Regions from separate parts of the Paenibacillus sp. EKM301P genome, predicted to be linked through region 2. Evidence: riboswitches for the same ligand, from Rfam matches in the RefSeq annotation. Region 2 holds a riboswitch; each other region holds the start of a gene.
The links. Region 2 has a riboswitch for cyclic di-AMP ahead of HFD99_RS23350 (C40 family peptidase). Riboswitches for the same ligand answer to the same signal wherever they lie in the genome.
Positions count from the first base shown of each region.

Region 1: it holds a riboswitch for cyclic di-AMP, as region 2 does, so the genes downstream of both, HFD99_RS16790 (3D domain-containing protein) here and HFD99_RS23350 (C40 family peptidase) in region 2, are expected to answer to the same signal.
Region 3: it holds a riboswitch for cyclic di-AMP, as region 2 does, so the genes downstream of both, HFD99_RS15045 (TrkH family potassium uptake protein) here and HFD99_RS23350 (C40 family peptidase) in region 2, are expected to answer to the same signal.
Region 4: it holds a riboswitch for cyclic di-AMP, as region 2 does, so the genes downstream of both, HFD99_RS06660 (hypothetical protein) here and HFD99_RS23350 (C40 family peptidase) in region 2, are expected to answer to the same signal.

Region 1 covers NZ_JAALFM010000006.1:260,265-266,394, reverse strand. The annotation lists gene HFD99_RS16810 (hypothetical protein) at 1-222, opposite strand, end outside; gene HFD99_RS16805 (M20 family metallopeptidase) at 262-1,440, opposite strand; gene HFD99_RS16800 (ABC transporter substrate-binding protein/permease) at 1,589-3,052, shown strand; gene HFD99_RS16795 (amino acid ABC transporter ATP-binding protein) at 3,039-3,761, shown strand; cyclic di-AMP (ydaO/yuaA leader) riboswitch at 4,005-4,174, shown strand; gene HFD99_RS16790 (3D domain-containing protein) at 4,181-4,849, shown strand; gene HFD99_RS16785 (polysaccharide deacetylase family protein) at 5,049-5,855, opposite strand.
Region 2 covers NZ_JAALFM010000018.1:13,150-19,279, reverse strand. The annotation lists gene HFD99_RS23360 (M1 family metallopeptidase) at 1-514, shown strand, start outside; gene HFD99_RS23355 (hypothetical protein) at 526-1,353, shown strand; cyclic di-AMP (ydaO/yuaA leader) riboswitch at 1,630-1,767, shown strand; gene HFD99_RS23350 (C40 family peptidase) at 1,773-2,273, shown strand; gene HFD99_RS23345 (GNAT family N-acetyltransferase) at 2,576-3,082, shown strand; gene HFD99_RS23340 (4a-hydroxytetrahydrobiopterin dehydratase) at 3,161-3,460, opposite strand; gene HFD99_RS23335 (hypothetical protein) at 3,578-3,871, opposite strand; gene motA (flagellar motor stator protein MotA) at 4,059-4,853, shown strand; gene motB (flagellar motor protein MotB) at 4,846-5,673, shown strand; gene rluF (23S rRNA pseudouridine(2604) synthase RluF) at 5,810-6,130, opposite strand, start outside.
Region 3 covers NZ_JAALFM010000005.1:237,875-244,004, forward strand. The annotation lists gene sdhA (succinate dehydrogenase flavoprotein subunit) at 1-212, opposite strand, end outside; gene HFD99_RS15030 (succinate dehydrogenase cytochrome b558 subunit) at 306-980, opposite strand; gene HFD99_RS15035 (LysR family transcriptional regulator) at 1,207-2,112, shown strand; gene HFD99_RS15040 (potassium channel family protein) at 2,118-2,795, opposite strand; gene HFD99_RS15045 (TrkH family potassium uptake protein) at 2,814-4,154, opposite strand; cyclic di-AMP (ydaO/yuaA leader) riboswitch at 4,554-4,706, opposite strand; gene HFD99_RS15050 (CPBP family intramembrane glutamic endopeptidase) at 4,968-6,130, shown strand, end outside.
Region 4 covers NZ_JAALFM010000002.1:262,622-268,751, forward strand. The annotation lists gene kdpB (potassium-transporting ATPase subunit KdpB) at 1-731, opposite strand, end outside; gene kdpA (potassium-transporting ATPase subunit KdpA) at 784-2,460, opposite strand; gene kdpF (K(+)-transporting ATPase subunit F) at 2,606-2,683, opposite strand; gene HFD99_RS06660 (hypothetical protein) at 2,867-3,262, opposite strand; cyclic di-AMP (ydaO/yuaA leader) riboswitch at 3,376-3,547, opposite strand; gene HFD99_RS06665 (glutathione peroxidase) at 4,011-4,496, shown strand; tRNA gene HFD99_RS06670 (tRNA-Leu) at 4,646-4,728, opposite strand; gene HFD99_RS06675 (urease accessory protein UreF) at 4,991-5,728, shown strand; gene HFD99_RS06680 (Rha family transcriptional regulator) at 6,019-6,130, shown strand, end outside.

The sequences.
Region 1 (6,130 bases), on a different contig from region 2:
ATAGGAGGCTGGAATGGATCGCTCCAGCAGCTCCTTCAGCTCCGTAATTTCTGGATGACGCTCTTGCGTGAGTGACGAAGGAAACGGGGAACTAAGGAAAAATGCATTCCGGCGGCGCGTGCTTCTGTTTCCACGATTCCTGCGTATTGCTCGGAATATAAACCAAAAAATGATGAGGTCAACCACAATAAACAACGTCCAAAAGCTACTCATACTATTCATAAAGGCACTCCTTTCTCCAAGAAGACGGCATTTCCGATTTTAGCTTTTGCTATTCAGTAGAGCGAATTCTTCTTTAATCTGTGCCAGCAGATCAGAACTTGTGATTACATCGCAAGCTGTCCATGCCAAGGTCCTCGCGGCCAAGAGCATTCCTTCCATTGCGCGGTCCTGCATCGCCAAATCGCGGAATTCTGGTGTATGCAAGGCATGCTTCTCGTCAATAACTTGAATGTACGGATGGATCGCAGGGCAATGAAGTGATACATTTCCGATATCCATAGAGCCATGATCTTCGCCTTCCGTAATATCTTCTTGCGCAATACCAGCCTGCACCAAATTTGCAGTAAAGATGTCGGAGAGTACACCGTTAGTCACCATTTCATCATAAGAAGTCTCATAATTGGAGGTTTCCAAGCGACACCCGGCTTGTAAAGCAGCTCCTTCAGCAATTTGAATAACACGACGGGTAAGCGGGTTCAATTCTTGGCGTGTCGCGGCTCTCACGTAAAATTGAGCTGAGGCGTAATCAGGAATAATATTGGCAGCCTGCCCACCCTGATTAATGATGCCATGGATACGTACTGTACTTTTCACCTGTTGCCGAAATGCGTTGATCCCATTAAACGTTTGAATCACTGCGTCCAAAGCATTAATCCCTTCGTGCGGACTGGCCGCAGCGTGAGCGGATTGACCAAAAAATTCGAACTGTACAGCATCAATCGCCAGCGATTTTCCTGATTTTTCGTAGCGATCGAAGGGATGTGTCATCATGACTATGTCGCAATCATCAAACAATCCAGCCGCCGCCATCGGAACTTTTGCACCGCGTGTTTCTTCGGCAGGTGTGCCGTAAACACGTACTTCTCCACCAGTCTCGTCGATGATCGATTTGAGACCGACGGCAGCGCCTGTACTCATCATGCATATCAAATGGTGTCCACAGGCGTGCCCTAAACCTTTCAGGGCGTCATATTCTGCCAGAAAAGCAACAACTGGTCCAGGCTTGACTGCTTTGTAAGTAGCAATAAAGGCCGTTTCTATACCCAATATGGGTGCCTGAACTTCAAAACCGTGAAAGGCAAGTTCTTCTTTTAGACGGGCAGAGGCCAGGAATTCCTCGTTTCCAAGTTCAGGGTTTGCGCCTATATACAACGAAATGTCCTTAAATCGCTCGGCATGCTGTTCAATGGTGTGTTGAATGGTCTGTTTAAAATTCATGCTGAAAACTCCTTTATATATGCTGTAATGTAGGTACTGCGATAGATATACTAAAATTGTACTATAACATTCATTGCATAATCATGCATATTCATTTATAATGACACAATCTTATTTATTATAAAGAATTTAAGGAGAGAAAAAAAGATTGAAAAAGGCATATCGTTTTACCGCCCTGGTTTTGACGGCGGTTATCTTGCTGTTGGCTGGTCTTCCTATGCTCACTGCATACGGATCGGAAGGAAAGCCACAGAAAAAACTTGTAGTGGGTATGAGTGCTGACTTCCCGCCGTATGAGTTTCACAAAGTTATTAACGGTCAGGATACCATTGTCGGGTTTGATGTTGAAATTGCCAAGGAAATCGCCAAGGATCTGGATGCAGAGATGGTCCCAGAGGACATGAGTTTTGACTCTTTGCTGCCTGCTCTGCAAAGTGGTCGCGTAGACTTGGTGCTGTCTGGTATGACACCGACAGATGAACGCAGAAAGAGCATTGATTTTTCGGATGTATACTATCGTTCCAAGCAAGTCATTATGGTTCGTCCAGAGGACAAAGACAAATATTCAACGATGGCTGCTCTAAAAGGAGAGAAGCTCGGTGCGCAGAAGGGGAGTATCCAGGAAGAAATTGCGCAAAAAGTGCCTAATGCTTCTGTAACCTCATTGGATAAAATATCCGATCTGGTACTCCAGCTTCGGACCAAGCGTATCAACGCGGTTGTAATCGAAGATACCGTTGCTAAAGGATACACGCTAGACGGTACCGTAACACTTGCCAAAGCAGTACCTGAAGATGAAGGAGCAGAAACTGCTGTAGGCATCCGTAAAGGAAATGCGGAATTGCTTGCTTCAGTAAATAAAACGTTGGCTCGCCTGAAAGCGGACGGTTCGATTGAGAAATTTTCTACAGAAGCGAGTGCACTGTCTGCTGACAGACAGGTTTCTTCGAATAGCATTGTAGATATATTTTTGAAATATCGCAGTTTCTACGCTACGGGTATCGGCTACACTCTATTGCTGTCTGCGCTCGGAGTACTGTTCGGATTCATTATTGGCCTGATCATATCCTTGCTGCGGATGAGTGGTATTCGTATTATCGAGTGGCTAGGTACCGCATATGTAGAGATACTGCGCGGCACACCTATGCTGGTGCAGCTTATGATCATTCATTACGGAGTTGCTTTGACGTTAGGTGTTAATTTTACGCCACTCCAGTCCGGTATAATTACGTTGTCTCTGAATAGTTCGGCATATTTGGCTGAAATTTTCCGTGCTGGTATTCAGGCCGTAGACCGTGGACAGATGGAAGCTGCCCGCTCGCTCGGGATGGGACGAGGCAAAGCGATGCGTCACGTTATTTTACCGCAAGCATTTAAATCTATATTGCCTGCTATTGGTAATGAGTTCATTACGATCATTAAAGAATCTTCTATTATTTCGACCATTGGGATGGTGGACATTATGTATCAAGCCCAGGTCATTAAGAATATTACCTACGAAGGCTTAAGTCCATTCGTAATCGCAGCCGCTATTTATTTTGTAATGACATTCAGCTTATCTAAGCTGTTGGGTTTATGGGAAAGGAAGTTGAGAGCCAGTGATCACCGTTAAACAACTGCGTAAATCATTCGGTAAGAATGAAATTTTAAAAGGCATTGATATAGATATCGCCAAAGGTGAAGTAGTCGTCATTATCGGCCCGAGTGGTTCGGGGAAAAGTACGTTTTTGCGTTGTATGAATCTGTTGGAACAGCCAACAGAAGGGGAAATCTTGTTTGAGGGTGAGCCGATTACGGCCCGTGGTCATAATATTAATGCGACTCGGGAGAAGATGGGGATGGTTTTCCAGCATTTTAATCTGTTTCCACATAAAACAATACTGCAGAATCTGACGCTTGCACCAACGCAGGTGAAGAAGCAATCGGGGAAAGAAGCGGAGAAAATTGCGTTGGAGCTCCTGCGGACCGTGGGTCTTGAGGATAAAAAGAATACCTACCCGAACCAGTTATCTGGCGGTCAAAAGCAACGTATAGCGATAGCACGCGCTCTGGCCATGCAGCCGCACGTAATGCTGTTCGATGAACCTACCTCTGCCCTGGACCCTGAAATGGTTGGAGAGGTTCTGGATGTGATGAAGAAACTCGCTGAAGGCGGCATGACGATGGTGATCGTGACGCATGAAATGGGCTTTGCTCGTGAGGTAGGAGACCGAATCATCTTTATGGACAACGGTCAAATTATAGAGCAAGGTACGCCGGAGCAAGTTTTCGGAACTCCAAGCCATGATCGTACCCGTGATTTTCTGGCTAAAGTGCTGTAAGAAAATGCTTTTATGAATTATTGACAAAGCCCTCTCGTGATGATATTTCACGGAGGGCTTTTCTCTTTTTGTCACCATATCTCCATATTTTCGTAACAAAAAACCGATTTTTGATGACAAAATTGTAATGGATATAGTATGATGTTCAAGGTTCCCAACATTTTCATGCAGATAAGGTTACAAAATTGTGATATTATGCAGTAAGCCAAAACTTACCGGGGCAGCAGCAAAGATAACAATTACTCAGGTGCTGGGCTCAAACCATGGGAAGTGCGGGGGACGTAACAACGGCAATTATTCCAATGCGTCATATAGATGTTGTGGAATATGCCTAGGGGTGAATTGCACAAGCATAGGGCTTCTCCTGAGTCCGAATCCGACAGCTAACTTCGCAGGCATAACAGAGGAGGTACATATCTTTGAAACACTTAAAACATATTGGAAAAACCATGAAATTTGCGGTGCTTGCCGCAGCGATTGCAGGATTGGCACAGACAGCTGGAGTAGCAAATGCTGCTTCGCTTCATACTGCCAAAGAAGGCGATACTTTCTTTTTGCTTGCTCAACGTTATGGGGTATCGGTAGATGACTTGACGAAGGCTAACCCGGATATTGCGTCCAACAACATATATGCAGGTCTACAAATTAAAGTGCCAGACGAAAAAAGTGTGAAGGCGGCTTCGGATTCGAAACCACAGCTTCTTACGGAGAAAGCACCAGCGAATGAGAGGCCAACAATTGAAGCATGGGGCAAAACATTCAATTACAGTAAAGTTGTTGATGTTAAAGCAACAGCATATTCAGCCGCAGCTGATGAAAATGGCAAATGGGGTGCAGTCGATTACTACGGTAATCCGCTTAAACTGGGTACAATTGCAGTAGACCCGAAAGTCATTCCTATGGGGACAAAGGTGCTAGTTACAGGCTATTCCCATCCCGGCTTGCCAGACCATTCTTTTGTAGCCGTTGCCCGTGATCAGGGCAGCGCTATTACCGGAAAGCGGATTGATATCTTTATCCCTGGCAACAAATCATTCGTGAACGACTTCGGCTTCCAAAATGTGAAACTGTACGTTATTGATAAATAGCATTGTGCATATATTTGATTTCATTAAACATAATATATATTATGTAAACTTAATATTATAGCACACAACATATAACTGGGACGACTTCTTATCAGTACGGTCGTTTATCGCTAAAAAAGGCTGTCTTACAAGCAGAAGCACTCTGCTCGTCAAGGCAGCCTTTTTACGTTGTTGGTATATACGAGGCTTAGACATACTGTTATTTTCGTTCCGATGTGTGAAGTAGCCGGGGGACTGTGACAAACTTGTAGCCCTTAGCTTTTAAAGAGTGGATTAGACCCGGCAAAGCTTGGACAGTACCTTGCAAGTTGGAACTTTGACCTCCACCTGCATGCATTAAAATAATGGAGCCAGGTCTGGTAGCCGGGATCACGTTACGCTGAATCTGTGTTTTGCTTAATCCCTTCCAGTCTAGAGAGTCCACATTCCAATTGACGATCATGTACCCATGACGACGCGCCCACTGAATTTGAGGCTCCGTGATTTCACCATAGGGTGGTCGTATCAATCTGGGCCGAAAACCTGCGCTGGCTTCTAAAATGCGTTCTGTTTTTGTAATCTGGTGGCGAAAGCGTTCTGGTGTGGCCTTCCTGAAATCCGGATGAGTATAGGAATGGTTTCCTATAGCATGACCCTCGCGGATGATGCGGCGTATGATCCCCGGATGCTTTTCCGCACGATGGCCGACGATAAAAAACGTAGCTTTAATACCGTTTGCGTGTAATACGTCCAAAACCTGCGGCGTATACCTTGAATCGGGCACATCATCAAAGGTTAAGGCAATTTGGCGGGTGTGCGGGCCGCACATTTTAAAAATGTCCGCATGCTTTTTTCGTAGCATCGCTAATGTTGGAGTAGCTCGATCTTTACTTTGATATACCGAAGTAGCGACAGCAGCTTCCTTGGGATGGGGCGTTCCGATGTTGGGAGGCGTGTCAGCGTGAACGGGAAAACTTGAAAATGCTAGTAACAGTGCTAAACATGGCAACACTCCCCTGTACCGCATTTGTATTCCCCCTTTCCGTGCAGTGGTACCTAGTGGTGCTCTCAGCTATTATGTACCTGTCCTATTAAAATTATGCTGGTGATTGAGTGAAGTCCTACACGACTGAAGAGAAGCACATCATGAAGCGGATATCCGTGAAGATGACGAAGTAAACGCGCATATTCTCTTAAACATGAACGAAAACTGGAGCATTTTCGTAAGTTTTAGCCTTACAAAGGATTCGGTATACCGTGACAGCTGGTGTATAATGGGGATGCTATTCATAATGCTACAGA
Region 2 (6,130 bases):
TCAGGTGGGTATGAAAAAAATGGACCGGATTATGCGGACCTACGTCCAGACTTATCGATTCAAGCATCCGACCTCACAGGATTTTCAACATGTCGTGGAGAGAGTGACCGGACGATCATGGAGCCACTATTTTGAACAATATGTATATGACGGCCAGATGGCGGACTTTTCAGTCGATCGCATCATGAACCACAAGCTGGAGAATGGATACGAAGCAGTCGTGACGCTCAGCAAAAAAGGAGCAGATTATCCCAAAATACCTGTTCAATTTACCTTCAAGGATGGCTCAACGATATTCAAGGCATGGGATGGTGCGGGCAAAAGTACAACTTTCCGACTCAAAAGCGCTTCCCCCGTGTCCTATGTGACTGTAGATCCTCTATACACTATTGCACTGGAGAACAAGCATATTAATAATAGCCTGAAGGCTGAATTGGATGAAAAACAACAAACCCGTTGGAGTGTAAGTGTAACCAAGCTGTTGGAGACACTGCTTGGAAGTCTGTCATGGTGAGGTGTCTATAGATGCGGACTGTTATAAAAGAAGGCTGGGCGCTGGTACGCATACGCTTTTATATCGTTATCATTTTATTTCTGTATCGTTTGCTGTGGGGAGTATTTCTCTATAGGCTGGTACAGTCTGCCGTTATCCCGCTGCTGCTACGTTATCCTGATCAGAGCCAAAACGAACTGGGAAAGACCTTGTTTTGGATGGAGGGCCAGATCGCCTTGATGGACAGCCGGGAAGTACATGTGTACTTGTGGATATTACTAGGGGCGACCGTATTGCGCATACTAATCACTCCCTTCATTAGAGCTGGCATATATCAAAGCCTGCATACCGATGCGTCTGAACCGCAAAGCCTGTCCTTCTTCAAGGGGATGAAACGCCACGGTATGTCATCGCTATTGTATTACATCATCGAGTTGGGTTTGCTGCTGCTTCCCGCCTTTTGGGTGGTACCGAGACTCTATCCTATTGTAGTAGGAACGTTGCAATCTTCCTCTTACCTGCTACATTTGTTGCCCTATGCCATGGGGTGGATAGCTTACGGTTGGGTCATTCGGCAGTGCATCCTGTATATGCAGCTGGGCACTGTCAGTGGTCACACCATACTATCCTCCCTGCTCGCCTTCTTTCGCCAGCTTCTTCCGGCTGTTGGTGTATCCCTGTTGCTCGGTACTTGTGTGTTGCTAGTTTTCGGTCTATTTGGCACCGTGGCGATGATTTGGACGGGTATGTTGGCACTGATTCTCCAACAATCGTATCATTTTGTTACCAGTCTGGTCAGGCTGTGGCATATCAGTTCACAGTATCGGCTATGGCACATCGATATCTCCAGCAGAGGCTAACCCCTCACAATATCCTCTCTTCTGTATTTTCAGCTGTCGAAAAAACTTTTTTCTTTCCCGTGCAAACGGCACATAACTGAATACTGTTAACAGAATCTGTTCCTAGAGCGTTAGGAACAGATTTTTTTTGTAACTTTTTGCGATGAAACATTTGCCAAAGCCTGCTGTCTTTGTTACAATAATCGCAGTGAACTGATAGTAACAACTTTGTAATCTTTATTGTAACCTTTATCTTAAAAACATCGTTGTCGTGAATACTGCTCTCCAAGGTGCACATCTTAAGTTAAGCCTAATTCCTGGCACCTAGGAAGCGGGGGAACCAGTTTGGGTGAATTGATCTCGCAACAGAGTGGTCATAGGGGAACCTTCTACCGAATCCTTAAGCTAACCTCGCAGGCATTGGAAGGGGTATATTTTTTTTGAAGAAGAAGCTAACGATCGCAGCCATGGGTCTCACCATTGCCTTTACATCTTTTACATTCGGTGGCAGCAGTGCATTTGCAGACTCTAAGATGGACCAGGTCATCCAAGATGCCAAAGGAACGAACTACAGAAGCGGAGGCACTACACTCGAGGGATTCGATTGCTCCGGCTTCACAATGTATGTATTCAACAAACTGGGAATTAAACTGCCGCATCAATCTGGATCACAATTCAAAATGGGTTCTTCTGTATCCCGCGATGAAATGAGACCAGGCGACCTGGTGTTCTTCAACACCACAGGAAGAGGCGTTTCCCATGTAGGTATCTTCGTAGGTGAAGGGAAATTCGCCCACTCCTCGACTTCACGTGGTGTAGTAGTTAGCTCACTGAACGAAAATTATTACGCTAACCGTTATGTCGGTGCAAAAAGAATTATGAGCACAGACGCTTACCATTCTGTAGCTTCAGATATTCCTGATGACGACAACGTAGAATAACTACCGCACAGCAAGCTAACCCTAGCCGCAATTTGATTCTGGCCGGAATCGAATTGCGGTTTTTTATGTCCACTACATCGCAATGATTATCATTACTGACGAACTGACACCTCAAAAGGTTTCAATTTTAGCGAACATCGTCGGTTTTACCGTCACCGCTGGGGGAGCATATGAGCAGTAAATCCTTCTTATTGAATGTATACCCGACTTAGGTAAGAAATAAACACGCTTGCCATTCTCCTACAACTTGTCTACAATCTGTGGTTAATGATTGAAGTACCTGCATAAGGAGGAATGGAAAAGTGCCGGCCTCAATATCCAACTACCGGATCGTACCGATGGACGAGCATCAAGCGGCTGAAATCTGTGAGTGGCGCTATGATCCCCCCTACAACATATACGGCTGGCTTCCCTGGGAACAAATGAAGGCACTTGAAGTCGAATTTGGAAGTCCCACGCTTCGCCAAGAGCAATATGTTGCGGTCCTGGACGAAGAGAATGAGCTGACGGGATTTGCTCAATATTTCCCTATGGTCGGTGTGACCCGGCTGGGTCTTGGAATGCATCCCGAAAGATGCGGACATGGCACAGGCTCCGATTTTGTCCGGGCCATTGCCGAGGAAGCCAGACGACGTCATCCGCAGAATGAAATTGACCTAGAGGTTCTCACTTGGAATCAGCGGGCTATCCGAGCCTACAAGGCAGCTGGATTTGAGCTGACGGATACCTATGAACGCCAGACTCCAGATGGCAGAAAGCCGTTCCATTGTATGGTATATCGTCCTGAACAACAGAATCGGGTTCTATAAATAAGAGCGCCTTCACTATACAACCGCGATGTTGTATAACGAAGGCGCTCTTCATATATACGACAGATCATTACAAACTCAATGACTGCTGCGCATTTTTTCGAAAGCTTCATTATATTGTTGGGCTTCCTTAATATCTACGGCCATAATACCGCCATCGTCCCAGGAGGTCAAACGCAGAGTCACGGTCTTGTAATCAATCGTAATAAATGGATGGTGATTAAATGCCTCAGATATAGCGGCAACTTCATCCACGAAGGCAATTCCTTTCATAAAACTGGAAAAATTATATTTCCGAACGATCCAACGTCCTTCCTCCAGTTCCCAGCCCTCCAGCTTCTCCAGATGTGCTTCAATCTCTTCTTGTGTAAAAGGCATGTTACGAACTCCTCCCCGTTTATACGGAAGCCTTTCAGCCGCTTAGATGCGGCCAAAACTACGATATATTGGTGTACATATTACCACGGCCCCGTTGATAAATCCATAAGACGGCCATCAAATCAATGGGACCGACGTCAGCTCCTCATCCCCGATGAGTACATAGATCCGGTGCTGCTCCGGCTCATAAATCACAACACCGCTGCCTACAGTGATTATAGGTTCTGTGCCCAGTGCATAAAATAAGTCTTCTGCCAAAGCCTCATTGACTTCCTGGCACCCCGCTGGGTCCAGCCTGTCCCAATCTTCTGCTTCCATTTCAAAAAATTCATAGCTATCTGGAATGCGTCCCACAGCCTCTGTCAAATCGTTCAAAATTTGTTCATACTCGCGCCCATGCTTTACTCCCATGCTATTTCCTCCAGTGGTTCAGCGATTCAATACATAATCACTTTATTATACCGGAAATTCGCCCTTAACAAAAAAGAGAGTTTTGTCGATAAATACTATAATCCGTCTCATAATGACGCGCTTGGGGCAAGGACGACCCATGCGGCATGAAAGGATTCAAAATCTATTCTCATGGATGAGGTGTATCATGCAAATTACAACCATTATTGGACTTGTGCTCGGGCTTTTGTCACTGGTCGTCGGGATGATCCTGAAGGGCGCGCCAGTCGTCAATCTGGTCAATAATCCCGCTGCTTACATGATTATTTTCGTCGGAACAGCAGCAAGTATATTCATGGCGTTTCCGATGGATGACATGAAACGGGTGCCAAAGCTGTTTAAAATTATTTTCACCCAGCAGAAATTGCTGGATCGCAAGGAGCTTATCGGTACATTTACCGAATGGGCATCCATTACCCGTCGTGAAGGTCTGCTCGCGCTGGAATCCAAGGTCGAAGAGATCGACGATCCCTTTATGCGCGGCGGTATGCGTATGATTATCGATGGTAATGATCAGGAGTTCGTACGCGATGTTCTGATGGAAGACATTAACGCTACCGAAGATAGACACCGCGCAGGCGCACTAATTTTCTCCCAAGCCGGTATGTACGCTCCAACACTCGGGGTACTCGGTGCGGTTGTAGGTCTGATTGCCGCTCTAGCCGACCTTAGTGACATGGAAAAACTGTCCCATGCCATTGCGGCCGCCTTTATTGCAACGTTGCTCGGTATTTTTACAGGTTATGTCCTATGGCATCCAATGTCCAACAAGCTGAAACGGCTATCCAAAAAAGAAGTGGAACTTAAGTTAATGATGGTCGAAGGTCTGCTTTCGATTCAATCCGGTATCTCGACGATTGCCATCAGCCAAAAGCTAGCAATCTTCCTAACTCCAACCGAACGGGCTTCGATGACCCAGAAGGATGGCGATTCCAGTGAGTAAAAAGAGACATGAACCGCATGAAGAGCATGCTGACGAAAGCTGGCTGTTGCCATATTCCGACTTAATGACCCTTCTGTTGGCTCTTTTCATTGTCTTATTCGGTATGAGCTCGCTCGATGCCAAAAAATTTGAAACTATGGCTCAATCCTTGAGTTCAGCTTTTAGTGGCGGTACTGGCGTGCTGGATCACTCGGCCGCGAATCCGTCGTCACAATCCATGGATATGGGCAAAAATAAAGAAGAGGTATCGCAACCTTTAAAATCAAAAGCCACTTCTACCTCTGATCTGCAGAAGCAACTCGCCCAGCGGGAAGAAGAAGATTTAAAGAAGCTTAAAAAACAAATGGATCAGTATATTCAAAATAACGGCCTGTCCACTCTACTGAACACCAAGCTGAACCAATCCCAGCTGATGATCACCATTAGTGATAATGCCCTGTTTTCATCTGGGCAGGCCGAAGTAAAGCCAGAAGCGAGAAAGCTAGCCAAATCCATTTCCAGCATGCTCCAGCAGTTTCCTGGTTATGATGTTATCGTATCCGGTCATACCGACAATGTACCTATTTCCAATAGTCAGTTTCCGTCCAACTTTGATTTGAGTGCCAAGCGCTCGCTCAATTTCTTGCGTATTTTGCTGCTCAATCCGCAGCTCGATCCTACCAAGTTTGTATCCATCGGATATGGCGAGTATCGACCATTGGCAAGCAATCAGACTGGAGAAGGACGCGCCAAAAACCGTCGTGTCGAAATTTCCGTTCTTCGCAAATATCAGAACGGTACACAAGTTATTAGTCCTACCTCAAGCTCGAATGAAGGTTGATCATGAATATGTTATATGAACAAAGGCACCGCCGCATTTTTTATGCAGCTGGTGCCTTTTGATTTAGTGATTCCTGTTGTCTAGCCCTGCCATATAGGAGAACCCAGCGCTGAAGGCTATAAGAAGGCCTCTGGCCTTAGCTAAGTGTATAATCAAGCATCTGGCCCAGTTCCAGCTTTTCAGCCTCTGTTAAATCGCGCCAGGCGCCTTTCTGAAGGGACCCCAATCGAATATTCATGATTCGCAGGCGCTGCAGTTTTCTAACTTCATAACCGAAGGCAGCACACATACGTCGGATCTGACGATTTTTCCCTTCTGTCAGAATAATACGGAATACATACTCAGATACACGTGTTACCTCACAGGGCAGCGTCCGATGACCGAGTATCTTCACACCGCTGGACATCCCCTGCACAAAGGATGGCGTGACCGGACGATCCACTGTTACCATATATTC
Region 3 (6,130 bases), on a different contig from region 2:
TAGACTGAATCATCAAAGTGAATCCAGGGTGAGTCTCCCTCACCTTTGGTATTTACCGCACCGTTAATGCCGCCCTGCGCACAAACGGAGTGGGATCTTTTGACCGGAACCAAAGAAAATAGATGAACGTGGACTCCCGCTTCTGCCGCCTTGATCGTAGCCATTAGACCTGCCAGACCGCCGCCCACGACAATAATGTTGGATGCTGCCATTTCTGCTCACTCCTTCTTTTCAGGATTTGTACTAAATCCCCTTTTACAAATCAGAATAGAATCTCAACACGATGTATTATTTAAATAACTCGTTTACAGTAGCTGTTTAAAGGCGCTGCATTGCACCAAGGCTGTTGCCGTTTCCTGGAATTCCGCGCTGCGAAATGCAAGCAGGGAAGCAACGAAGCCGATCGACACCACCACGAACAGGGTCATACAGATATAGGAAGATACTTTTTGGGCACGTGGTCCCACGGTAATCCCCCAACTGACCATAAATGCCCACAGTCCATTAGCAAAGTGAAATGATGCCGAAACGACACTGATTAAATACAAAATAAAATAGACTGGGTTCGTCACTATACCATGCATTACGCCGCCTAGCTCCTCATGAGTTACATTACCCAGGGCCACCTGAAAGCGTGTGTCGTATACGTGCCAGATAATAAATACAAACGTAATGACGCCGGAAATACGCTGGAACAAAAAGCGCCAGTTACGCGAATAGCCAAACCTTTTGACATTCGGGTCAGCCTGATAAGCGATATACAAGCCATAGATTCCGTGGAACAGTAATGGCAAGTAGATGAATAACGTTTCTAACACAATAACCAGCGGCAAACCATTCAGGAAGGCCACGCTGCGATTAAAACCTTCCTTGCCGCCCTCCACCGCTGTGAAGTTCGTCACCAAATGCTCAACAAAAAATAGAGCCAATGGAATGACGCCAAGAAGCGAATGCAGCTTTCTGGAATAAAATCCTCTCATCTAGGTCATGCTCCCTTCTCCCAATAATAGCGTTTTCAATAGTAATATAACATATAAAATGACAGTTCCCGACAGGGAATGTTCAACAAGGTGTCCCTTATAAGGAAAAACAAAAGTGTGAACATCTTGTGTCGCTTTCATGTTACTCCTTTTCGGCTTATAATGGAATTGCAATATACGTATTAATTATTATGTCTTTTTTGCATATAGAGAGGAAGTGGAAGATTTGTTTGAGGATTTGAACGCTTTTGCCGTCATTGTCGAGCAGTCCAGCCTGAATAAAGCCTCCAAACTGCTGAATTTGTCCCAACCCGCCCTGTCCCGCAAAATTGCCAAGCTGGAGGAAGAGCTGGGTGTCCATCTCTTTGATCGTCGGGGCAAACGGCTCGAAATTACATCGACTGGCCGATTTGTATATACTTTCGCGCTGGAGCAACGGCAACGTCAGCTTCGCTTCTTACAAAAGCTGTCCCAGCACAAAAATGAAGCCCAGAGCATGCTTACACTGGGCGCAAGTCTTACGACACTCCAAACGACGCTACCTACTCTCGTCGAAGCTTTCATGAGCAAGCATCCTCAGACTGAGCTAAAGCTGCTCACCGGCAAGACGCATGAAATCGTTGCCTTTGTACGCGACAAAAAAGCAGACGCCGGCGTTGTCGGGTCTGCCATTCATGAAGCTGGACTGCGTTGCATTCCGTTATTTGACGATCATTTGGAGCTAGTCGTCCCCATCGGACATGAATTAACTGTCAAGACAGGAACGGCTTCAATGAAGGACTTGCAAGGATTGCCGATGATTATTTTCTCCAAAGGAACCTGGTACCGCAGTCTGACGGATGACTTGTTCCAGCGTAGCGGCATTATGCCGGATATCCGCATGGAAATCGACTCCTTCGAGGCGATTGTACGCCTGCTTCCCACCTGCAAGGCATCCGCTTTGCTGCCCAAATCCTATTTGCGCAGCGAACTGCTGCGAGATAATGGACTTACTGCATTGTACTTGCCTGATTTGAAGGAGACACGCCGAACGACCTCCCTCATCTACTCAGAAACGGCCGATCTCGGCCCAACAGCACGACGCTGGATTAGCGAGACACGTGCATCGTTTGCAGGCTACCGTATGGTATAGAGGATTTAACCCTCTTCATTGACATTAACGACCTCATCCTCAAAGCGGCCGATATTATCATTGGAGCCGATAATGACCATAATATCGTCTGCTTTCAGCCGATCCATAGCTGTCGGTGCGATCAAGATACCATTCGCCGTATGAAGCGCCACGATGCTGCAACCAAAGCGGGTGCGCGCATTTAATTCTGCCAACGTTTTGCCATTCAGACATGCAGGCACATTAAGTTCTACAATGCTGTATTCCTTGGACAGCTCCAAATAATCGAGCAGATTAGGCGTGACCAGCTGATGCGCTACTCGAATACCCATATCCCGTTCCGGATAAATGACTCGGTCCACCCCAAGCTTCTCTAACGCACGCCCATGCAGCACAGATATGGCTTTGGCTACGACTTTTCTCACACCCAGCTCCTTCAGCAAAATGGCGGTCAGGATGCTTACCTGAATATCATCACCAATCGCAACAATGCCGCAATCGAAATTACGTATGCCGAGTGACCGCAACGCATCCTCATCTGTAGCGTCTGCCACGACAGTATGTGTCAGAATCTCACTCATACTGTCCACAACATCCTCATTCCGATCAATGCCCAGCACCTCGCACCCCATATCCACCAATTGCAAAGCCAGGCTTGAGCCAAACCGTCCCAAGCCAATGACTACAAACTGCTGCGTTTTCATATCTACTCGAAAACTCCCTTACCCTATAATTATTTTACCTTCTGGATGACGATACAATTCCTTACCCTTTTTCGGTCCCAGTGCATAAGCTAGCGTGAGTGGACCCAGCCTGCCTGCAAACATCGTCAGAGTAATCACCAGCTTGCCTACAACTGTCAAATCAGGTGTAAGCCCCATGGACAGTCCTACCGTACCAAAGGCAGACACCGTCTCGAACAAGATCATCAGAAAATGATGATCTTCGGTTGCGGACAGAATCATCGTCACCCCAATCACGAACAGCAACCCCAGCAAGGTAATAGTCAAAGCCTTATAAATGCGTGCCTGCGCAAGTCGGTACCGGAACAGCACAATGTCTTCCCGTCCCCGCAGCATCGAAAACACCGCTCCAATGAGCAGAGCAAATGTAGTGGTCTTAATCCCGCCTCCAGTGGAGCCAGGCGAAGCCCCAATAAACATGAGTATGATGATAAAAAACTGCGTAGCCTGCCGCAAGCCTGCAATGTCCAGCGTGTTGGCACCTGCGGTGCGAGGGGTAACGGACTGGAATAAAGAACCCAGCAGTTTACCACCCCAATCAAGCGAGCCAAGCGTCTTCGGATTCGTAAACTCAAATACAAAAATGACAAGCGTCCCGACGACAATCAGAGCAGCTGTCATGCTGAGTACCACCTTGGTATGCAAGGACAGTCTCTTACGCTTGCGATAATCTGCCAGGTCAGACATCACTACAAAACCAATACCACCCGAAATAATGAGAAACATGGCTGTAAAATTAACAATCGGATCATATACATAACCTGTCAGGCTGCGAAATTCACCGAACAAATCAAAACCAGCGTTATTAAACATGGAAATGGCATGCCAGATTCCAAAATAAATCGCCCTGCCTACAGGCATATCAAATGACCAGCGAATCGAAAAAATAGCTGCACATACGCCCTCAATCATCAGCGAGTACCATAGCACCTTGCGGATCAATCCGACAATTCCTTCGACAGAGGTCTGATTCATCGCTTCTTGCAAAATAAGGCGCTCCCGCAAGGAAATCCGACGCTTGAACACCAACGCGATCAAGGTAGCCATAGTCATAAAGCCAAGTCCGCCAATCTGAATCAGCGCAACGATGACAATTTGACCAAAGGTTGTAAAAAAGAGCCCTGTATCCTTAACGACAAGCCCAGTTACACAGGTCGCGGAAGCGGCAGTAAACAAAGCGTCTATAAACGCAAGTGGTTTTCCTGTTGTATTAGAAATGGGCAGCATTAACAATAAACTACCTATTAGAATGATAATGGCAAAGCCTGCAACGAATATTTGCGGTGGAGAAAGCCGAAGCCAGCTTGCATTGGGATTCATTTATTCATCACTTCTCCTCCTTGGTGAACTATGAGCATGGAGATCGCTCAGCTCATAAAATCACCAATTCTTTTCAGTTTCTTTTATAAATCAGAAAAGTATCCGCAAAGCGGGATACTTTTGCCTTTCAATACTCACTACACTTTATACGTAACTACCTCATGGAACGTTTGATGACTTTAAGGCGGGCAGCAGCGAAGCGGTCCATTTGAATCTGGAGAAGCGATAGCGCTCGCCTTTGACTCTGAATTTTACCCTTATCAAGGTCTAGAAAATCAAAAAAATTCAGTGGCAACAGCGATTGGAAGATCAAATGGAACGCGCAGCGTCCTTAACTCAGCAAACTTTTATTCACACTTATACACACAAAAAAAGACACCGGAAAACCGAGTGCCTGACTTGGTTCCTGCCCACAGCCTACGAGGTTAGCTGACGGATTCGGGCAGCACAGTATGCCCTATTTACACTTCCGGTCCATCAGGATCGGCTGTAAAATTCACCCCAGTAACATGGTTCCCCCGTTTTCTCACAGAAATTCGGCTTAAATGTATGTCATTACCCATATATTTCATAGGCATTGCCTCAAGATTATAATCCTTCTCTATCCAGATCACAAAACCGATTTCGCCGAAAAAACGTGAAATTGGCTTTAATTTGCGATTGGGCATCGCTTAATCACAGCTTATCTAATTTTATTAAAACTTTAAAGTGCTTTCACTCTGTTTTCATGAATATCGCTGGTCTGTTGGCGGGAACCTGTGCAGTATGATATCTTTAATGGATGTTCTTATTTACAGATTAAGGAGGAAACTCATGAATCCTATCGGGAAACCGGTCGTGCTCACGGCCAACTTCAAAAAATTAGGCTTGCTGGGCGGGGTTGGCCTGATTTGCTTTTTTATCTTTCAATTGCTTATTCCCTCGCTTAGCAATCCAAGTCCGGAATCATTGATGAATGCAAAGGTCATCAGCAAACAAGAAGCGATCGTACACGCCTTGGACTTTGCCCGTTCCGAGCTGGGCTATACGGAATCACAGCCAGAGAAGCCTGTCGTGACCTATCAGGCTGAAACAGATTTGTACGGTTATTTATCCAGAGAAAAACTGCTTCAAGCGTACGATCGTACATGGAAAAAAAATTATCCTTATGAAACCTTTCGGGTTGATTTGCCTGACTCCTCAGCGAAGGGCAAGCTGCAAATTCATGTGGATTTATCCACTGGGAAGGTCGTTAGCTTTAAGCGGATCACCTCCAGCACCAATTACACACAGGCTGATGTTTCTACAGATGAACAAGCACGAAGCAAGCTTGTACGTATAGCTGAGGGCGACATGACGCTTGAAGCCAAGGAACAGGCTGCAGCAAAATGGATCAAACGCTTTGGCTTTAAGCCATCGGAATTGAAGCTTGCGACCACTGAGGGGGAAGGTGGATTAAAATATACCGTGGACGAAAAGAAAATCGGCGCCTCGGTCCTTACGCTGGCTTTTACCTTTGAAGATGGGGATGTTCGCTCATTTACCCAAAGCTTTTCAGCCCCTTCGTCTTATACCGACTATGTTAAAAATCAAACATACTGGGCGAATTGGATGACTTATGCGGGTTATGCCCTATTTAGCTTTGTCCTGGGTGTACTTGCCATTGTGTATGCGTCACTCACCCGACGACATACTTCATTTGTACGCGGTATTGTTCTGTCCATTGTTTATTTTATTGCTAGTATAGCTGGGACCATGAACATGCTGCCTTTATTACAGGCTGAAGCAGGCAGTAAGGGCATGCTTATATTTCTTATGGTATTCCAGGTCGGTGTTACCTTCTTCATGGCTGTAGCTCTCTACTTCTCCTTGGTTGGTGGTGACGGCCTTATGCGTCAGGTTGGACTCAATGCATGGCCACGGGCCAAAGAGCCCGGCTACGGGCTGTATGTGCTTCGCAGTATGTATGTCGGTTACTTGTGGGCCTTCATTTTACT
Region 4 (6,130 bases), on a different contig from region 2:
ATCTTAAAATGACGGGCTATCGGGGCCAGTGTCACCACCACAATGAGAAAAATAATCGTTAAGCTAATCAGCAATGTATTCAGCGCAATTTCATTTGGCGTTTTTTGCCGCTGTGCACCTTCCACGAGCGAAATCATTTTATCAATAAACGTTTCACCCGGCTCAGTCGTAATCCGCACCTTAATGCGGTCACTGACTACCCGCGTCCCGCCGGTTACCGAGCAAAAATCACCGCCCGATTCCTTAATGACCGGAGCTGATTCTCCCGTAATTGCAGATTCATCCACTGAGGCCAGGCCTTCAATAACCTCACCATCGCTTGGAATCATTTCGCCCTGAGAGACGATTACCACGTCACCTTTACGCAATGCTGTTGAGCTGACCACCTGAATCTCATTCCCGACGAGCTTATTAGCTTGTGAGTCCTGCTTGGATTTTTTCAAGGAAGCAGCTTGTGCTTTCCCCCGTCCCTCCGCGAGCGCTTCAGCAAAGTTAGCAAAAAGCAGCGTGAACAACAAAATAATAAATACAGCCAAGTTAAAGCCCATTTCCTTGCCGGTTCCAAAATAACCGGGAAGCAGTAGCATGAGCAGTACGACCAATGTACCGATCTCCACTACGAACATGACAGGATTTTTCATCATGATCATCGGATTTAATTTGATAAAGCTATCCTTGACCGCCTGCTTCAAGATGCTTCTATCCAGCATGCGTTTGCGTTGTTCCTTCATGATCAAGCACCCCGTTCATCCATTCTCATTTTCCTTCTATGCTCATTCTTCATCACATGGTCAAAAATTCAGCTACAGGACCCAGTACGATCACCGGCAAAAAGGTTAACGCACCAATCAACAGGACCACTCCGATTAGGATGGCTCCAAACAGCTTGTTGTCCGTGCGCAGTGTACCCATCGTCACCGGGGTCGGCGCTTTGGCATTCAACGAAGCCGCCACAGCCAGCAATGCAATCATGGATACATATCGTCCAAAGAACATAACCGCTCCTGTTGTAACGTTCCAAAACACTTTGTTATCCGAAAGACCTTCAAATCCCGAGCCGTTATTTGCCGCAGATGATGCATATTCATAGAGCACCTGAGTCAACCCGTGATATCCGGGGTTAGAGACCGCATCATATCCCCAATGACTCATAAACGCAAGCGCAGTGGGAGCAAGAATAAGAAACGGATGTACCAAAATAGCAATTGCAATCAGTTTCATTTCCTTGCCTTCAATTTTCCTACCCATAAATTCCGGGGTTCTTCCGACCATCAGTCCGCATATAAACACTCCCAGAATCGCATACATCAGCATATTCATCAGCCCGACGCCCTTGCCGCCAAAAATGACGTTTAGCATCATTTCTCCCAAAGCAGCCATACCACCTAGCGGGGTCAATGTATCATGCATATTATTGACCGAACCTGTCGTTGCCGCCGTTGTGACCGCAGTGAATAATGCCGATTGGCCAATACCGAAACGAACTTCTTTCCCTTCCATGCTTCCCTGAGATGCATCCATACCCAGTGCCTGGATTAACGGATTACCTGTTTTCTCCGACACATACGTTATGGATAGAAAAATAAGGAACAAGACCATCATCGAGCTGAAAATAATCCAGCCCTGCTTGCGATTACGGGCAAACAATCCAAATGTATACGGCAGCGAAGCCGGCATTACCCACATTGCCAAAATTTCCAGTACGTTCGTCCAAGGATTTGGATTTTCAAAAGGATGTGCAGAATTAGCTCCCGCAAAACCGCCCCCGTTCGTGCCCAAATGCTTGATGGATTCCAATGAGGCAATGGGTCCCATAGCAATCTGCTGCTGTGTACCACTTAAAGTCGTAATATCCGCCGTGGGTTGTAGCGTCTGTGGTACTTTTAATCCCACCAGCACCAGCGTAAGTACAAAGGCAAGCGGCAGGAAAATCCGTATGTTGGCTTTAATAAAATCTTGAAAAAAATTACCCAGCCCTTCACCGCGCCGCGTCAATCCCCTCATAAAAGCCGCAGCAACCGAAAACCCCGAAGCAGCCGAAGTAAACATCATCATCGTGACGAACGCCATCTGCGTCAGATACGTAAGCCCGCTTTCTCCGCTGTAATGTTGGAGATTCGTATTGGTCATAAAGCTGATTACTGTATTAAATGCCAATGATGCTTCCATATTACTGTTCCCAACCGGATTGCCCGGAAGTATAGCCTGCAAGCGCAATAGCAGGTAGCTGATCCCCACAAGCACCACATTGGTTGCAATGAAACTCATAGCGTACGTGGTCCAATGCATGCTGTCCTGTTTCTTCAAGCCTACAGCCTTATAAATCAGCTTTTCCGTTCCACCAAAAATCCGATCCGTCCGATTCGGTTCATTCGAGAATACGTGATACATATAGGTGCCCATCGGCTTTACCAAGAGCAACAATATGATGATCACAATCCCAATTTGCAGTAGCTCCATCCTCTATTCCTCCTTAAAATGCTCCTGCATTTGGAACAACAGACCTGATTCAGACCATCCATTGAGTGCACACGTTTGCGAAAATCTGCATCTCTGATGCTGCATTCTTGATCTGCTGTTCCCGCCTGCTCGATCCTATAGTTGACTAGAATTTTTCAGGATTCAGGAGTGCGTAGATTAAATACACGAACACAATAGCCGTAAGTCCTAGCACAACGATCATCCTCTTCGCCCTCCTTTTGAGGTCTGCGCATCACACCAGCGTACAAACAGCAGTATCACTCCATAACTCACAGCCATTACGAGCAGCATGTATAAATCCATCATGTTCATACCCTCCGTATCGCTTTTCAGATTGCCCTTTTGATTCCATCATAAAATCATAAACCAGCTATGTTATAAGTGCTTATCCGTTCAGCAGGAAACCCACCTCTCCGTTCAATGTGTAGATCACATGGTCCGCTCCCAATCCCCGATAAATTCCTTGTGGATTACAGCCGTGCGTAATAACATAGATCAATTCTGATGTTAGTGGCCGACATATTTGCAGGAAACGGCAAGTTAGATTCAAGCTGTTTTCAAACAAATACACACTACCAATTTCTTTTTTAGGAAAATTCCATTTTCCCGCTTGCATCGTATTGATGCGCACAATGTGCTCCACACCCATTTTTTTGAGCTGTCGTTCCTCCTGGGTGCTATTTGTGAGAACTGCAAACGCCAATTTTTTGAACATAAGCAATTTCACAAAACTTCTGCCCGCTTCATTCGGTGCAGTGACAATAATTAACCGACCTTCCATCAGTAGCTCCTCTCCCGGTATAAAAAGACAACAAAAAGAAGCCGAAGGAAAAAGGCTTCCTCCGGCTTCATACATTCCATGATAAAATAAACCATGGCTGCACACGGCGGTTTGTTGCCTCTCCCTGTACGCTTACGAGGTTAGCTGTCGGATTCGGACGTGAGAGTCGCCCTATTTACGGCACTTGGCCGGAAAATTCACCCCATGAGACACACGGCTTGCAAAGCCGTATATACTCGTTGGTTCCCCCGCTTTTGCAACTGCAAAATTCAGCGCTTTAGACAATTCGTTGTTGCTTCATTGTTGTTAATTTGAAATTACGTCTTGAATCATACACCCGTGCAAGGAAGACTGTAAAGCTCAACGGCAAGGCTATAAATCACCCTTTAGAGCATAGAAGATTAAGGATAACGCTTACAACCAACCTATGCTTCTCGTATCTCTCTAAAACTCTGTATTTCACCTCTTTTTGAAAATGAAAGGCATGTCAATATTGGCGTAGGGTATGGTACGGTTGCCCTTTATTTATAAAAAAGAAAGAAAATGCGCTATATGTACTAGATAATTATCGAATGAACCCTCTTTTATAAGAAGAAACACCTCAATTTGCTCCATTTGAAGTGCGATTTACCGTTTTGAACAAAAGACGATTTTACAATGCACAATGTCTGTAGACTCTTCTGGACTTGCAACCCCTTGTTGAATGGTTCACAATTTAATTGTAGAATATTGAATTAGGAGGGATATCATGAGCGTATATAAATATGATGCACAGACCCTACAAGGGGCACAAATTCCGTTATCCACATACGAAGGGAAAGTTCTTCTTATCGTGAATACTGCCAGCAAATGTGGGTTAACCCCCCAGTACAAGGCGCTACAAGAGCTATATGACCAGTATCATGAACAGGGGCTCGAAATTTTGGGATTTCCCAGCAACCAGTTCGCCAAACAAGAGCCGGGTTCCAGCGAGGAGATCTCCGAGTTTTGCCAACTCAATTACGGAGTGACTTTTCCCATGTTCGCCAAGACAGATGTTAACGGTGATCAGGCACATCCTCTATTTCGCTACCTGACCCACACTGCTCCAGGCGTATTAGGCTCCAAAGCGATCAAATGGAATTTTACTAAATTCTTAATTACACGAGAAGGTAACGTATTTAAGCGTTATGCGCCGCAAACCACTCCAGACAAGCTTGTAGGAGATATTAAGAAGCTTTTGCAGAAAAACTGACAATCTTTATGCATTACAGTTAACGAGCGGTCCGTTGTCCATACGACCGCTTCTGTGACGGGAGGATATGACGAAAAGTATTTAACAAAAAAAGCATCCCTTCACGTAAAACGTGTCAGGATGCTTTTTCAACTGGGTACTGCATATAATGCGGTCGAGAGGACTCGAACCTCCACGGGCGTACGCCCACTACCCCCTCAAGATAGCGTGTCTGCCATTCCACCACGACCGCATGTCATAATGTATTGAGGCAACAGATTTATTATACTCTCTCAGCAACAATTTGTAAACAAGAATATTATAATTATTTTTAATGTAACTTTATATAACATATATAAGCAATAAAATTATTTAATTTGACACAATAGAGCTTTAAGTGTAAAAATACATTACATAAATGTTCGATTTCTTATTACAAATCAATATTCAAGTCAAATAACATCACACAAATATTCACTTCAAGGAGGCGAACCGTCCTGCATAAAGGTAACCGGTTGCTAAACTACGCATTATTGTTGGACCCTTCCTTACCTATTGGTGGTTTCACCCGTTTCTACGGATTGGAGGAGCGTTTCCGCGCCGGACACCTGAACAGTCTTCAGGATCTGAAACATTACATGCGAGACGATTGGTATCCTCAAATCACAACCCTTGACGGCATGGCCATTAAAAGTCTGTATGCAGCCATCCAGCAGAATGACGGTTGGCGGATCGCCCTTATTGATAAAATGTTGCACACCCAACATCCTTCCTCGCAGCATGTAAAAGAGTCGCGACTTTCTGGCCAGCGACTGCTCAAGCTCACCAAGGCTCTTTATCCTTGGCTCGCATTTGACCAACTGGAAGACACACTCACTCAATACAATGCAATTGGCACACTCGCTACTGTCCACACTTGGATTAACTCCCTCCTCGGAAGCGATATAGAACAGACCATTCACGGCTATTTTGCCACAGCGGTATCCTTCTGTATCGAAGATGCCTTTAGACTGCTCAATCCTCCTTATGAGGAAAAAAATCCTCTTATCGATCATATGACCAGCGAGTTGCTTACCACCTGGAAGAAGATTAACAAACCTACGCCAAGCTCATATCAGCGCCATCTTTTCCACAGCCATCGGACCAGCTCCTATATCACTCAGCCACCCTATATGAGCCATAGCAGCCAATTGAATGCATCCAGACCCTTTTCCTCCTCCGTCCTATTTAAACACCTTCCAGCATCCCTCTGATGCGTCGTTTACCAATCTAGCAGTCACAATAAAAATACTCTGCCCTTTTCTCAAGCGGCAGAGTATTTTTATTCATGTATCCCAAATTCACACCAATAACAGACCATAGTCGGATTATTTTCACTTTTTGCACTTAATTAAGTAATTATTTTAACGAAATACCGTATTTAAGATTGTATAAACACGTATAAAAGTGTATCATAGTTTTAGATGGTTAATTCTAACATGTTTACTGATGATTATTATATCACACCAATTATTCCGTAAGAATCCGTAAGGGGCGATTTCTCTTGAACAACAAAATGCCTGTCACCTCCTTCGGGTGGGCCATCAAACAAAGGCTTGTCGAGCTTCGGCTGGATCAGAAAACATTTTGCGAGACACATAATATTCCGCCTTCAC